Regions from separate parts of the Nocardia puris genome, predicted to be linked through region 3. Evidence: riboswitches for the same ligand, from Rfam matches in the RefSeq annotation. Region 3 holds a riboswitch; each other region holds the start of a gene.
The links. A riboswitch is a leader RNA that binds a small molecule or an ion and turns the genes downstream of it on or off. The one in region 3 is predicted to bind cobalamin.

Region 1: another riboswitch for cobalamin. It lies ahead of OHB21_RS24445 (FecCD family ABC transporter permease); the one in region 3 lies ahead of OHB21_RS16195 (ABC transporter substrate-binding protein).
Region 2: another riboswitch for cobalamin. It lies ahead of metE (5-methyltetrahydropteroyltriglutamate--homocysteine S-methyltransferase); the one in region 3 lies ahead of OHB21_RS16195 (ABC transporter substrate-binding protein).

The regions. Positions count from the first base shown of each region.
Region 1 is NZ_CP107943.1:5,325,297-5,330,566, reverse strand. Features, by position in the region: gene OHB21_RS24460 (ABC transporter permease) at 1-353, opposite strand, end outside; gene OHB21_RS24455 (ABC transporter substrate-binding protein) at 356-1,441, opposite strand; gene OHB21_RS24450 (alpha/beta fold hydrolase) at 1,508-2,671, opposite strand; adenosylcobalamin (AdoCbl) riboswitch at 2,766-2,851, shown strand; gene OHB21_RS24445 (FecCD family ABC transporter permease) at 2,894-3,925, shown strand; gene OHB21_RS24440 (ABC transporter ATP-binding protein) at 4,376-5,254, shown strand; gene OHB21_RS24435 (ABC transporter substrate-binding protein) at 5,251-5,270, shown strand, end outside.
Region 2 is NZ_CP107943.1:7,671,107-7,676,376, forward strand. Features, by position in the region: gene OHB21_RS35605 (pyruvate carboxylase) at 1-1,763, opposite strand, end outside; cobalamin riboswitch at 2,050-2,194, shown strand; gene metE (5-methyltetrahydropteroyltriglutamate--homocysteine S-methyltransferase) at 2,363-4,630, shown strand; gene OHB21_RS35615 (nuclear transport factor 2 family protein) at 4,951-5,270, opposite strand, start outside.
Region 3 is NZ_CP107943.1:3,532,622-3,537,891, reverse strand. Features, by position in the region: gene OHB21_RS16200 (ABC transporter permease) at 1-769, opposite strand, end outside; gene OHB21_RS16195 (ABC transporter substrate-binding protein) at 780-2,366, opposite strand; cobalamin riboswitch at 2,405-2,532, opposite strand; gene OHB21_RS16190 (alpha/beta hydrolase) at 2,707-3,429, shown strand; gene OHB21_RS16185 (hypothetical protein) at 3,743-4,123, shown strand; gene OHB21_RS16180 (PPE domain-containing protein) at 4,116-5,270, shown strand, end outside.

The DNA of each region.
Region 1 (5,270 bases), 1.8 Mb from region 3:
GCCAGCAGCGCGAGCACCACACCGATGCCGACGCCCAGCACCAGGCCGATCCCGGCGCGCTGCACCGAGGTGAGCAGGTTGGACTGCAACCGGCCGTCGGCGATGAGATCGCCGGCCGTCTGCGCCACCGTCCACGGCGCGGGCAACGTCTCCGGATCCAGCGACCCGGTCGCCGAACCGAGCACCCACGCCAGGATCAGCAGCGCCGGGCCGAGCGCGAATCCGAACGGGATCGCCTTGCCCGGACCGAGCCTGCGGCGCGAAACCTTGCCCCGCGCCTGCAATTCCGCGGGGTTGCTGCTCGCCGCGCCGCCGACGCGGCGGCCGAGCACCCCGGCCTCGATGGTCGCCATCGCTATTCCTTGGGGTCGGTGGCGGCGCCGGATTCGGCGACCGCTTGCTCGATGAACGGGGCGAAGCGCAGGTCGAAACCGTCGGAAGCGCTGACCTTCCTGGGCAGTTCGCCCGCGGCGTCGATCGCGTCGATGGTGGACTGCTGCTGGGCGATCAGATCCTCGTTCAAGTTCGGAAAGGTGTAGGCGCCCAGGGACTCGATGATGCGGGTCGCGTCCTCGGGGCCGACCTTCTGGTTGTCCACGTAGTACTGCTGCGCCCACTCCTGCGGGTGGGTGTTGACCCACTGGTAGGCCCGCACATACGCGCCGACCAGCACGGCCAGCGCCGCCGACTTGGCGGGATCGTTGGTCGCCTCGCGGCGCGCGTAGAGATAGGCCAGGCCCGGGTAGATGCCCTCGGTCTCGGAATCGGGGATGAGCGAGGCGCCCGGGGTGCGCAGGAACCGGGTGACGTTCGGCTCGATCAGCGGGGCCACGTCCACCTGGGCGGTGCGGATCGCGTCGGGGAACTCGGCCAGCTGCAACCGGACCAGTTCCACGTCACCGGTTTCCAGGCCCGCCTTGTCCAGCGCCCGCAGCACCGCCGCCTGCTGGGCGGTGCCCTCGGCGTAGGCGATCTTCTTGCCCTTCAGCTCCGCCAGCGTCGTGATCGACTGTCCCGGCGCCACCGCGAGTTTCAGCGCGTTGGTGGCGGTGCGATAGGCGGCGATGATCGGCACGTCCTGGCCCGCGGCCAGCGCGTGGATCGGCGGCACATCACCGACGGGCGCCACATCCGCCGCGCCGGCGCGGAACGCCTCGAGAATCGCGGGGCCGCCGACGAAGTTGGCGAATTCCACCTCGAACGGCAGCTTGTCCAGTTCACCGGAGGCGCGCAGCGCCTGCTGCAACCGCTCGGACTGGTCGGCGATCACGAGTTTGGTGCCCGCGGGCACGGTGGAGGTGAGCGGGGCGTCGGAGGCGGCGACCGGAGCGTCGTCCTTCGCGCAGCCGGTCAGTCCGAGGGTCGCGGCCGTCGCCACGGCGAGCAGAGCGGCGGTGGTGCGGCCACGGAGGCCGGGAAGGAACGTACTCGGTCGAAACATGACGCGAATTGAAGCAGGGCCCGGGAGCCGCTGAAACCGTTAGCGTTAGCGTGATTCGAAAGACACTCACCGAGGTGACGCGGTGTAGTGGACGTCGCGGGCCCGGTCCAGATAGCGCTGCACGAACGGCAGCACCTGCGCCTCGATCACCTCGTTGTAGCCCTGCGGAGCCTGGCGCGGATTCGCGTGGCCCGTGCCGCGCGGATAGGCCACCAGCAGACTGCCGTCGGGCCCGCCGACCTGTTCGAGCAACACCCGGTGCGAGTAGTCCACGTCGACCACGCCGTCGTGCGAGCCGACCCGCGGCCGCAGGAAAACGATTGCGGGGCGCGGCTTTCCGTCGACAGGCTCGGACAGGGCGCGCAGATTGTCCACCGCGCCGCCGCCGACGATGGCCAGGAACTGCGAATGGATCAGCCCGTTGCTCGCGGCGTTGTGCGAGAGGATCTTCTCCGTCAGCACCTCGTCGAACACCTCGCCCAGCTCACCGGCCGCGATCCCGGGCACCGGACCGGTCCGGTCGATGAAACGATCACGGCGAGCGTAGGTTTCGACGGCGAAGCGCATCGTGCGGCTCTCCCGCGCGCCCGGCAGCCAGCCCATCCAGCGCAGCATGTCCTCGCCCCGGCCGCGGCTCTCCGGGCGCACCGCGTTCAGATCCATGGGCGTGCAGTCGAGCAGCACCGCCACCAGCCGCCGGTCGCTGCCGCGGTGGATGTGCTCGGCGACCTCGAGCGCGATCACCCCGCCCATGCTGTGCCCGGCCAGCACGATATTGCGCACCCCCGACATCTGGGCGGCGCGCACGATGAGGTCCGCGATCACGCGGCTGTCGATGCCTTCGTTGTCGTAGCGGATCGCCCACACCACGCCGATCCGGTTGAGCGAGGGCAGCGCGGCGGCGGTGTCGGCGGCGTTCAAGTTGCCCAGGCCCACCATGTCGACCACCGCGGTGTCCCAGCCCGAATCCTCGGCGGGCGGCGCGACGGGCAGCAGCGCCGGCTCGGTCAGCGCGAGCCGCGCCCGTTCGGGCATCACGTCGTACACCCAGTACTGGGCGGCGACCGTGAGGGCCAGGATCAGCAGCGCGGCGACCCGCGACAGCGTCAGCCGGGTGCGACGCCACCCCTCCCACCGGAACCCGAACCGGGTCTCGCGGAGCCGGGCCTTGCGCCGCTCGTCATCCCAGTCGCTGACGGTGGACGGATGCCGTTCGTCCCTCGGCGACATCTCTTCACGGTAACGACGGACGCGCACCCTCGCCACGTCGCCGACCGGCCGTCGGGGCGGCGCGGGCCGAACGGTAGAGTTTGCTGATCAATCCCCGGCGGGTGCGGGAATCCGGTGAGAATCCGGAACGGTCGCGCCACTGTGATCGCCTCGCGGCGAAAGTCAGACCTCCCCCGCCGGACTTCTCTGGAAGGGCCGCGACTTGCCTGTGGAGCACCGCCGATGATCCGCGTGCGGACCTCGATCGCCGTCCCCGTGCTCGGGACACTGCTGGTCGTGGCGATGGTGGCGGCCACCGGTTTCGGCGCGGAGACACTGCCGGTGTCGTCGGTGGTGGAGGTCCTGCGCCACCGGCTCACGGGCGTGGCGCCGGTGGATCTGAGCCTGGACACCATCGTGTGGCAGCTGCGGGTGCCCAGAACGTTGCTGGCCGCGATCGTGGGCGCCGGACTCGCGCTGGCCGGGGCCGCCATGCAGACGCTGGTGCGCAATCCGCTCGCCGATCCGTTCCTGCTCGGCGTGTCGTCCGGGGCCGGGGTCGGCGCGGCGGCCGTCATCACCTCCGGGCTGTTCGCCGGCGCGGGTGTGTGGGCGCTCACCGGCGGCGCGCTGGCGGGTGCGTCGATGGCGGCCGGGCTCGTGTTCTTCATCGCGATCGCGCAGGGCGGTCTCACGCCGCTGCGGCTGGTGCTCACCGGGACCGTGCTCGGCTCGGCGTTCGCGGCGCTGAGCAGCTACCTCGTGTTCCGCAGCGCCGATCCCGCCGCCGCGCAGTCGGTGCTGTTCTGGTTGCTCGGCAGTCTCGCCGGTGCGGACTGGGCGACCCTCGGCCTGCCGTTGACGGTGGTACTGCTGTGCGGGGCTGCGCTGGTCGCGGCGGCGGGCTGGCTGGACGCACTCACGTTGGGAGCGGACACGGCCACCTCCGTGGGCGTGCCGGTGAAACAGTTGCGGATCGCGTTGTTCGTACTGCTTGCGGTGCTGGTGGGGGTGCTGGTCGCGGTGTCGGGCGGGATCGGGTTCGTCGGCCTGGTCGTCCCGCACGCCGCCCGCCTGCTCGTCGGCCCGCGCCACCGCACGCTCCTGCCCGTCTGCGCCCTGTGCGGCGCCCTGTTCCTGGTCGTCGCCGACGTCGCCACCCGAGTCCTGGTCCCGCCCACCGAGATCCCCGTCGGCGTCCTCACCGGCCTCATCGGCGCCCCGACATTCCTGCTCCTCCTCGGCCGCCGCCGCTACCGGTTCGGTGACGCATGAGGGGCGTTCACCGAGCTCCGGGATTCGGCGTTGCACTACCCGTCGATCAGCGTGTAGCCCAGCGACCTCGGCTGAACCATGCGTGCCGGGGTGTCGGCGGCAGGCTCAGCCCACCATGGCCCGACTTCGCTCGCGGCCATCGTTCCGTTGTATGGCTCAGCGGTACTTCGGGTCTGGCTCCGATCTCCGGCAACGGCACCGGGCACAGCCCGGGTTCGCGCCGTCGGCCCGAGGGTCCTCACGCCAGCCATCAGACTCCGGGATTCGGCGAAATCGCCACCGAGGCAACGGGTCCTGAATGCCGCTCCGCCGAGCATCAGGCGGGTGCGGTAGGTCCGACCCGTGCCCGACGTACCAATCGGTCGGGCGATGGGCATACCCGCGCGGCGGCAACCGGGGCGCCATCTCGAATCCGGCACGAGATGCCGAGCGGACCACGGGCGGCCGGCGATGAGTGAGGTTCAGCGCCACGAACCGGTCGAAGTCCTGGGCGCCGGGGTAACGCGGGCGCACGGCGACACGTCCGGGTTCGGGCGGCGGGAGCAGGGTGGGGCCGCGATCGTGGCCGAGGGTTTGACGTGTGCGGTGGGGCGCCGAGAAGTGGTGCGGGGCGCGGAGTTCCAGATCGGCCCCGGAGAGGTCGTGGGGATCGTCGGGCCGAACGGCAGCGGGAAGACCACGTTGGTGCACGTCCTGGCCGGAGTGCGCAGACCGAAGGCCGGGCGTGTGACCGTGGATGGTGTTGCCGTGCACGATGTTTCGGCTCGGGCGCGGGCCAGGACCGTGGCGTTGGTGGCGCAGGGCGAGCGGCCGCCCGCCGATCTGCTCGCCGGTGAGGTGGTCGCACTCGGGCGCACACCCTACCTGCCGCCGTGGGGTGTCGGCGGGCCGCGCGAACAGCACGTCATCGACGCGGCGCTGGCGGCGGTCGACCTGGCGGGATTCGCGGGCAGGCCGGTGCACAAACTCTCCGGCGGCGAGCGTCAGCGCGTGCTGCTGGCGCGGGCGCTCATCCAGGACACGCCGGTGCTGATGCTGGACGAACCCACCAACCACCTCGACATCACGCACCGCCTGGAACTGCTGTCGCTGGCCCGCACCCTGAACCGCACCGTGGTGACGGCGCTGCACGAACTCGCGCTCGCCGACCGGTACTGCGATCGAATCCTGGTGCTGCACAACGGCTCCGCACTCCCGCTCACACCACCGGAGGTCGCGTTGCGGCCCGAGATCGTCGGCGAGGTGTTCGGAGTGCGCGCGACCCGCGTGCGCCATCCCGACACCGGCGAAGACCATCTGTTGATCACCCCACGAGAGGCGACCTCATGAAGATCCGCAATCGAGC
Region 2 (5,270 bases), 3.9 Mb from region 3:
AGCCGCTCCCACGGGTCCTCGTGCAGGAAGCGCAGCGCCACATCGTAAGTCGCGCCGCCCCACGCCTCGATCGACAGCAGCTCCGGGGTGAGCCGCGCGACGTGCCCGGCGACGCCGAGCAGGCCCGTGGTGCGCACGCGGGTGGCCAGCAGCGACTGGTGCGCGTCGCGGAAGGTGGTGTCGGTGACGCCCACCGCCTTCTGCTCGCGCAGCGCCTTCGCGAAGCCCTCCGGCCCCAGGCGCAGCAGGCGCTGGCGGGAGCCGTCGGGCGGCGGGGCGCTCAGGTCGATGGCGGGCAGCTTGTCGTGCGGGTAGACGGTGGTGGGCCGCTCGCCGTGCGGCTTGTTGACGGTGACGTCGGCCAGGTAGGTCAGGATCTTGGTGCCGCGGTCGGCGGAGCCGCGCAGGGTGAGCAGCTGCGGGCGCTCGTCGATGAACGAGGTGGTGACCCGGCCGGCCTTGAAATCGGGATCCTCGAGCACCGCTTGGAGGAAGCCGATGTTCGTGGTGACGCCGCGGATGCGGAACTCGGCCAGCGCCCGCGCCGCGCGCGCCGCCGCCGCGGGCAGATCGCGGCCGCGGCAGGTGAGCTTGACCAGCATGGAGTCGAAGTAGGCCCCGATCTCGGCGCCCAGGTTCGCGCCGCCGTCCAGGCGGATGCCCGCGCCGCCCGGCGTGCGGTAGGCGGTGATGCGGCCGGTGTCGGGGCGGAACCCGTTGGCCGGGTCCTCGGTGGTGATGCGGCATTGCAGGGCCGCGCCGCGGATCGACACGCTGTCCTGGCTCAGGCCGAGGTCGGCCAGGGTCTCCCCCGCCGCGATGCGCAGCTGCGACTGCACCAGGTCGACGTCGGTGATCTCCTCGGTGACCGTGTGCTCGACCTGGATGCGGGGGTTCATCTCGATGAAGACGTGGTTGCCGCGCTCGTCGAGCAGGAACTCCACGGTGCCCGCGCAGCTGTAGCCGATCTGGCGGGCGAAGGCCACCGCGTCGGCGCAGATACGTTCGCGCAGCGCGGGATCCAGGTTCGGCGCGGGCGCCAGCTCGATCACCTTCTGGTGGCGGCGCTGCACCGAACAGTCCCGCTCGAACAGGTGCATCACGTTGCCGTGCTGGTCGGCCAGGATCTGCACCTCGATGTGGCGCGGATTCACCACGGCCTGTTCGAGGAACACGGTCGGGTCGCCGAACGCGGACTCGGCCTCGCGCGAGGCGGCCTCGATGGATTCGCGCAACTGCTCGGGCGCGGCCACCCGGCGCATGCCGCGCCCGCCGCCGCCCGCGACCGCCTTGACGAAGATCGGGTAGTCGAGTTCGGCTGCGGCGGCGAGCAGTTCGTCCACGTCGGCCGAGGGCGCACTGGACTTCAGCACGGGCAGACCGGCCGCGCGGGCGGCCTCGATGGCGCGCGCCTTGTTGCCCGCGAGTTCGAGGACCTCCGCCGAGGGGCCGATGAAGGTGATGCCGGCGCGCGCGCAGGCGGCCGCCAGATCGGGGTTCTCGGAAAGGAATCCGTAACCGGGGTAGACGGCGTCGGCGCCCGCGGTCTTGGCCGCGTCGATGATCGCCTCGATGGAGAGATAGGCGCGGACGGGGTGGCCGACCTCGCCGATCTGGTAGGACTCCGCGGCCTTCAGCCGGTGGACCGAGTTGCGGTCCTCGTACGGGAAGACGGCGACCGTCCCGATGCCGAGTTCGTAGGCCGCGCGGAAGGCGCGGATGGCGATCTCGCCACGATTGGCAACCAAGACTTTCGAGAACATCGGTCCAACGTACCTGCCCCCGGAATCGGCTCCTACATGGAACTACCCTTCGCAGCGATCTTCACAACCAGACATAGCAACGGTGCGAAGTTGCGTTCATCCGGCCGTCACATCTCACCGCCCGCCCGCGACCGCGGTGCGCGCCCGCGACGGGTACCCGCACGGAATAACCGCGGCGTCTTTTATGCTGGACGACGCAGCTGGTTCTCCAGTGCGCCGACGAGATGGAGCCCCTACGTCGCGCGCCGGAGTCGAAGCCCGCCCCGGCCAGCCGGGCGCGAGTGAGAGGGAACCCGGTGGGAATCCGGGACTGTCCCGCAGCGGTATGCAGGAACGAACACCGTCATCGAGCACTGGGCGCGAGTCCGGGAAGCGACGGTCAGTAGGTCGGCCGGGAGCCCCCGCGCCGGTGCCCGCGAGTCCGAAGACCTGCCAGTTGTGCCGGATACGCCGTATCCGGCGGCCACCGCCTCGTGGATTGGGCGCGCGGACCACCAGTGACGACATCCGGGCTCCGTTGCACACGGCTGCCCGCGAGGTCCGCTGGTCGACGCCGCCCGCATGGCGATGGCTCACGACCTAGGCACTGGAGCACAACCGTGACTGTTTCCCAGACTCCTTTCACCGCAACGGTTCTCGGCCTGCCCCGGGTGGGGCCGCGGCGCGAGCTGAAGCGCGCCACCGAGTCCTACTGGGCCGGGCGCATCGACGCCGTGGCGCTGCACCGGGTGGCGGCCGATCTGCGCGAGGCGCAGTACGCCGAGCTCACCGCGGCCGGGCTCGACTCGATCCCGGTGGGCACCTTCTCCTACTACGACCAGGTGCTCGACACCGCCGTGCTGCTGGGCGCGCTGCCCGAGCGGGTGGCGGGCATCGCCGATCCGCTGGACCGCTACTTCGCGGCCGCGCGCGGCAACGATTCGGTGGAACCGCTGGAGATGACCAAGTGGTTCGACACCAACTACCACTACCTGGTGCCCGAGATCGGTCCCGACACCGTGTTCTCGCTGCACCCGGAGAAGCTGATCGACGAGCTGGCCGAGGCGCGGGGGTTCGGCGTGCCCGCGCGGCCCGTGGTGGTGGGCCCGATCACCTTCCTGAAGCTGGCCAAGGCCACCGAAGGCGCGGCACTGGATCGACTCGGCGAGCTGGTCCCGCTCTATCGCGAGCTGCTGCGCAAGCTGGCGGCCGCCGGTGCGGAGTGGGTGCAGATCGATGAGCCGTCGCTGGTCACCGACCTCACCGACGATGAGATCGCCCTGGTGCGCTCCACTTACACCGAGCTGACGGCGGGCGAGGACCGCCCGGCCGTGCTGGTCGCCACCTACTTCGGCGACCCCGGCCCGGCCCTGGCCGCGCTGGCCGGCACCGATGTGGAGGGCATCGCGCTCGACTTCACCGCGCCGATCGAGCTGTCCGCGGTGGCCTCGCTGCCCGCGCTGGCGGGCAAGTTGCTGGTCGCGGGCGTGGTGGACGGCCGCAACGTGTGGCGGGCGAACCTCGACGACGCGCTCACCACGCTGGGCACCCTGCTGGGCAGCGCGGGCGGCGTCGCGGTGTCGAGCTCCTGCTCGCTGCTGCACGTGCCCTATTCGCTGGAGCCGGAGACCGGCCTGGACGCGCGGCTGCGGGCCTGGCTGGCGTTCGGCGCGGAGAAGGTCGCCGAGGTGCGAGTGCTGGCCACCGGTCTGCACCAGGGCACCGAGGCGATCGCCGACGAGCTGGCCGCGGCCCGTGCGGCGGCGACCTCGCGCACCGAGGACCCGCGCCTGGCGGACGCGCAGGTTCGCGCCCGCCTGGCCGCGCTCGGCCCCGACGCCGCGCGTCGCGCCCCGGCCGACGAGCGGCGCGCGGTGCAGCAGGCCCGCCTGAACCTGCCGCCGCTGCCGACCACCACCATCGGCTCCTACCCGCAGACCTCGGCGATCCGCCTGGCTCGCGCCGCGCTGCGCAAGGGCGAGATCGACGAGGCCGAGTACACCGCGAGGATGCGCTCGGAGATCGCCGACGTGGTGGCGCTGCAGGAGAAGCTGGGCCTGGACGTGCTGGTGCACGGCGAGCCGGAGCGCAACGACATGGTGCAGTACTTCGCCGAGCAGCTCGACGGCTTCGCGGCCACCGAGAACGGCTGGGTGCAGTCCTACGGCACCCGCTGCGTGCGCCCGCCGATCCTGTTCGGCGACGTCGCGCGCCGCGCGCCGATGACGGTGGACTGGATCACCTACGCCCAGTCGCTCACCGACAAGCCGGTCAAGGGCATGCTGACCGGTCCGGTCACCATCCTGGCGTGGTCGTTCGTGCGCGACGACCAGCCGCTGGGCGAGTCGGCGCGTCAGGTGGCGCTGGCCATCCGGGACGAGACGGTGGACCTGCAGTCGGCGGGCATCCGGATCATCCAGGTGGACGAGCCCGCCCTGCGCGAGCTGCTGCCGCTGCGCGCGGCGGATCAGCCCGCGTACCTGGACTGGTCGGTGGAGTCGTTCCGCCTGGCCACTTCGGGCGTGTCCGATGCCACCCAGATCCACACCCACCTGTGCTACTCGGAGTTCGGCGAGGTCATCGACGCGATCGCGGGCCTGGACGCCGACGTCACCTCCATCGAGGCGGCCCGCTCGCACATGGAGGTGCTCGACGACCTGAACGCCGCGGGCTTCGATCTGGGCGTGGGCCCGGGTGTCTACGACATCCACTCCCCGCGCGTGCCCAGCGTCGAGGAGATCACCGTGTCGCTGCGGGCCGCGCTGAAAGCCGTTCCCGCCGAACGGCTCTGGGTGAACCCGGACTGCGGGCTGAAGACTCGCGGGCAGGCCGAGGTGGAGGCCTCGCTGGCGAACCTGGTCGAGGCGGCGCGGGCGGCGCGCCCGTAGGCCGGTCGCGCCGGTCGTCCGCTGTCCGGTGACGGGCCGCACGGACACATCCGTGCGGCCCGGTTCACCGGTGCCACTCCGGGCGTTCGTGCCACTTGCGCCGCGGGTAGCTCTCGCACACCGGGCGCGGGCCGGGCACGCGCGTCCGGCGTGGGCGGACACCCCGCCGGTACGCCGCCCAGCAGTTCGGCCTGTCCATCGGGCACCTTTCCTCGTTCCTCCGTGAACACCGCTCGTCTATTCGGACGTGCGGGAGTGCCCCTGAGTTCCCCAGGAACACAACGGATTTCACGGGGAGGCGTGATCCGCCCGCCTCGGACTCAGCCGGACAGGCCGAACGCGCGGTTGATCGCCGCCATGTCGAAGTAGTCACGCCAGGCCGCGATCTCGCCGTCGCGCACCTCGAACACGCCCATCACGGGCAGCGGGGTGTCGCGGCCGTTGCCGCGCAGCGTGTCGGTGCGCTCGTTCATGACGATCTCGCCCGCCACCACCTGGTGGTGGATCTCGAAGTCGATGGCGTCGAAGGTGGTGAGGAAGCCGGCGATGAAATCGCGGATCGCGGCGCGTCCGGCGATCGGCTCCATCGGAATGTTGTGGTAGACGGCGTCTTCGGCGAAGAACGCGGCGATCCGGTCGG
Region 3 (5,270 bases):
CGCCGATCAACCCCACGATCGATCCGGCGACCGGATGGATCGAGGCCGACACGGCGTTGGGCGCGACATGCCGGGCCAGCAGGCGCCATCCGCCCACCCCGTTCGACCGCACGGCCGTGATGTAGGGGCTCGCCATCACATCGGCGGTCTGCGCGCGCACCACCCGCACCGGGTGCGGCGCCAGCCCGATCAGCAGGCACAGCACCGGCAGCACCAGGATCTCCGGCCGCTCCCACGGACTCGTCCCGGTCGGCAACAGCGACACCGCGGGCAGCAGATGCAACGTCAGCGACACCGTCGCCACCAGGATCACCCCGGAGACGAAGGAGGGCAACGACTCCGCGACGAGGGCGAGCGAACTCACCGCGCGGTCGGTGCGCGATCCGGCACGCGAGCCCGCCAGCAGCCCGAGCGCGAGCGCGAGCGGGATCAGCAGCGCGGCCGTGATCGCCGCCAGCACCACGGAATTGCCGAGGCGGCCGAGCAGCACCTCGCGCACCGGCCGCCCCGACAGCAGCGAATCGCCGAGGTCGCCGCGCACGAAATCGCCGGTCCACTCCGCGAATCGGACCGGCGCGGGCCGGTCGAGCCCGAGTTCGGCGCGTTTGGCCGCGAGCTGTTCGGCCGTCGGCTGACCGCCGCCGTGGCGGCTCAACGCCACGGCGGCGGCATCGGAATCCAGCAGCTCGAACAGGCCGAACACCACCAGCGCGACCGCGAACAGCACCGCGATCGCGCCGCCGACGCGGCGCAGCAGATAGCGGATCACCGCGAGACCGCTACTCCGCCAACCAGGTGGTGGTGAAGTTCGCCCAGTCGTCGGTGCCCGGCACGCCGTCGCGCACGCCCTGCACGCGGACGTGCGCGACATCGGGACGCTTGGCGAAGCTGTGCAGGATGTAGCCGCCCTCGTTCCAGAGTTCTTCCTGGAGTTCGAAATACAGCTGCCTGCGGCGCTCCTGGTTCATCTCCGCGCGGGCGGCCGCGAACGTGGCGTCCCACGCCGGGCGGCGCCAGCCGGAGTCGTTGCTGGGCGAATCGCTGGTCATCGTCTGGCCGTAGAAGTAGTCCAGACTGTAGTTCCACCAACCGATGTGGGAGAGCGGCGCTGTGCCCACCACCTCGGTGAAATAGGTGTCGGCAGGCACGGTTTCGAGCCGGATGGTGATGCCCGCGGCCTTGGCGTGCTCGGCGAACAGCGTCGCGGACTCGACCATGCCGGGGATCGCGTCGGCCGTCGGCAGCGTGACGGTCAGGTTCTCCCGCCCCGCCTCCCGCAGCAACTGGCGCGCCCGCTCCGGATCGTAAGTCCGTTGCGGCAGTTGGTCGTTGTAGAACGGCGCGCCCTTGCCGTAGATGTCGTTGCCGACCTCGCCGAAGCCGTAGTACACCGCCTCGACCATGGCCTCGCGGTCCACAGCCAGCCGCATCGCCTGGCGCACCCGCACGTCGTCGAAGGGCGCCACGTCCACCCGCATCTGGAAGGCGCCCATCAGGCCCGCGGGCGGGGTGACGACCTGCGCGTTCGGATCGTTCGCCAGCGTGTGCGCCTGCAGGTAGGACATCTCGTGCGCGGTGTCGGCCGCACCGGAGAGGAAGGCGTTCATGCGCGCTTCGGTCTCGGCGATCTGGATGATCTCCACCTCGTCCAGGTGGACCGGGCCGTCCCAGTACTTCTCGTTGCGGCGCAACAGGGTCCGGTCACCCGGCGACCAGTTCGCCAGCGCGAACGGCCCCGTGCCGACGGGCAGCGTGTTCCGGTCGAACACCGTGGTGCCGTCCTTGATCACGTAGCAGTACCACCCGGCCAGCACCGAACCGAAGTCCGCGATCGGCGTCTTCATCGCCACCACCACGCCGAGGTCGCCGTCGGCGCGGGTGCGCGACATGTCGACCACGGCCAGGTCGCCGGAGGAGGGCCGCGCCGGGTCGAGCATCCGCTCGAAGCTCCACAGCACATCGCGCGCGGTGAGCGGGCTGCCGTCGCTGAACACCACGCCGGGGCGCAGGGTGATGCGCCATTCGCTGCCGTCGGCGTTGGGTTCGAGCGCGCTGGCCAGGCGAAAGCGCAGGGTGAGGTCGTTGTTGTAGGCGACGAGTTTGTCCCATACGTTCTTGCTCACCGCACCGCCCGCGGAGCTGCCCGCCAGGTGCGGGTCCAGCACGTCCACGCTGGCGGCGCGTCCGGCGATCGCGGCGCGCAACCGGCCGCCCGCGCGCGGTGGACCGCCCTGGGGCCCGGTGCCGCCGTCACCGCAGCCGGTGAGCGTGAGCGCGCCGGTCGCGAGCAGCCCCAGTGCGCCCGCGCTGCGCAGCAGCATCTCCCGGCGGCCGAGTGTCCGCCGGTGTCGTATCGAGTTGTCCATCGCCATCCTCGTGGAGTCGTCCCGGTGCCGGCCGACGCAGGTGTCCTGGCTCCCGGATCGACGCTCCCCACCGGCCTTCCAACCCGGGCAGGTCGTGGCCGTACTGCGGCGGTTCGCTCCTCGGTGACAGTTGCGGGACAGCCCCGGATTCGCACCGGTGTTCCCTGCGTCGAGGCCAGACCCTACCGCCCCGAGAAGCGGGCGCGGGCGGGCTCGTCGGTGAACGGCCCGGTCAGGGGTCAGCTGGGGCACGAACGGCGAATCGGCGGAAAAGTGTAGCCGGTGGCCGTGCAGGGCGGTGAACTCCACTGAGTCGCAGAAGTTTTGGCACTATCGGTACATGTTCTACTTCGACGGCGCGCGCGGCCGGATGCACTATCGGCGGTGGCCGGTCGACAACGCGGTGGCCACGGCGGCACTCCTGCCGGGGCTCGGTCAGCACAGCGGGCACTACCACCGATTCGCCCGGAGTCTGGGGGCGGCGGGCATCCGGCTGTGGGCCCTGGACACCTTCGGGCACGGGCTCAGCGAGGGCGATCCCCTGCACCCGGGCACGCTGGCCGAACTGGTGGCCGACGCGACCGCGTTCCTGGACCGGGTGCGTGCCGAAGCGGCGGGCCCGCTGGTGCTGATGGGGCATTCGCTCGGCGCCGTCACGGCGCTCGGGACGCTCGGCGCCGCCGTCCCCGACATCAGCGCGGGCACCGATCTGAACACCGTCGAGGCCAGCTATCCGCTCACGCCGAGCGTGCCGCACGAGGCGTTGGCGGGGCTCGTGCTGTCCGGCGTGCCGCGCCGGGCGCTCGGCGGCGGACGCCCCGATGCGCCGGGTACACCGCTGCCGTCGACGCTGCCGATCCTGGCGGTGCACGGCACCGACGACCGCCGCGCGCCGGTGGAGGCGATGCGCGAATGGGCCGGGCGGCACCCGTGGGCGCGCTGGCACGAATACGCCGACACGGGCCACGACGTGCTGCACGAACCCCGCTACGCCGAGGTGACGGCCGATGTCGTCGCCTGGCTGCTGGAGCGGGCGCACAGCGCGGCGGCAGCTTCGCGCTAGTCCGTGACACACTTCACAAATCCGGCCGAGCCCGCCGGCGCCACGATCGGGCGGGCCTGGGTTCCCCGCGTGTCGACTTCCCCGGCCGTTGGTGTTTTACGACAAAGGCGACATCGGTGGGGGACAACGCGCCCGGGTACCTGCTTAAAATTGCGGGGACCATCGGCCCCCGGGGAGTGACCGGCCGGGCCGGTGCGCGCGGCGACGGTGTGCTCGCGCGCGGTGGAGCAGGCGCCGCCGTGGGGTCGGCGCGGCGCGGGAGAACCGAGTACGGCCGCGGGGCACGCGGCACGATGAGGAAGGGGGACGGTCGATGCGGCCACAGGTCACGAACCTGAATCAGGCTGTCGACGAGGGCAGGCTCTGGATCGACGGTGTACTCGTCGCGGACGGCGCGCACGAACGGTGCGCGCGCCGCTACGAACAGCTGGCCGATCAGGTGGAGGCCCAGATCCACGGGCTCACGGCCGCCACCTCACTGCCGGGGTTCGGCGGATTCGCCTCCGGTGACGCGCTGCGCGCCGGCTTCGAGGGCAAGGCGGGCGAGGCGATCACCCGGCTGCGGGCCTACGCCGACTCCGCGCGCGAGCTCGCGGCGACCTTCCGCGCCGCCGCGGCCGCCTACAGCGCGGCCGACGACGGGCTGGCCGCGGCCGTCGCCGAGGTGGACGCGGCGGGGGTGGCCCATGCCTGATCTGCCCCGCACCGATCCGGCGTACGCGCCGACCGTCGAGGTGTTCGACCACCTCCAGCAGCGCGAGATCCATCAGAAGGTGCAACTGCTCGACCCGGTCGCGCTGCACGCGGGCAGCCAGGCGTGGCAGGGCTCGGCGACCGGGCTCACCGACGCGGTGGCGCAGGCGCACACCGAGATCCGCGCGCTCATCGCCGACGGCTGGCGGGGCGGTGCGGCGGGCGCGGCCGCCGACGCGGTCCGCGATTTCGAACAGCACGGCCAGCGGTTGGCCGATGTGTTCGCCGCCGTCGCCCAGCGGCTCGGCCAGGCGGGCGACGCGGCCGAGGCGCTGCGCGCCGCCATCGGCGTCGGCGAGCAGACCGAGGCGGATCTGTCCTCGGCACTGCTGGATCCGACCCAGGCCACCGCCATCGTCGCCACACAGAAGGCCGCCGAGCACGACCGGCAGGATGTGGTGCAGGCGATGGACAGCATCTACACCAACGTGTTCCTCGGCGCGGGCACCGGCGTGCCCGCCTTCCCCGACGCCCCCGCGGGCATCGGCACCCCGGGTTCGGGCGAGCCCGCACCGGGCATCCAGATCACCACCACCGTCGACCCGTCGGGAACGCCTGTCTCCCAACCGGTTTCGAACGTCGTGTCCACGCCGCAGGCCGAGACGCCCGGCGCGACCGAGCCGGAGCAGGGCCAGGAACCGCAGCCGGAGCGGGAGCCCGAGGCGTCCACCGTGCCCGCGAGCACCACGCCCGCCGCCGTGCTCCCCACTATCCCGGGCGGCACCGACACCACGCCCGCCGTGGCCAAACCGGTGCCGGTCGCGGCCGACACCGCGTCCGCAGCGGCCGCGCCACAGGATCGCGCGGTCCGTCCTGTCGCGGGCGCGCCGGTCACCGCCGCACCGGCGGCCTCGGTGCCCGCGGCGACGGTGCCCACCACCACGACTTCGCCCGCGTCCGCCGACGACGAGCGCAAGCGCGAGGAGCGCCGCCGCGAGACCAACGCGGGCGACGCCGCCGTCACCGGCATGGGCGCGGGCGCCGTCGGCGGGCTCATGGGTGGCGCGCTGGCCGCCGCCGACACCACCCGGCAGGGGTCGAGCGTCGCGGCGAACGCGTCACGCCCCGCGCGTCCGGAGGAGGACGAG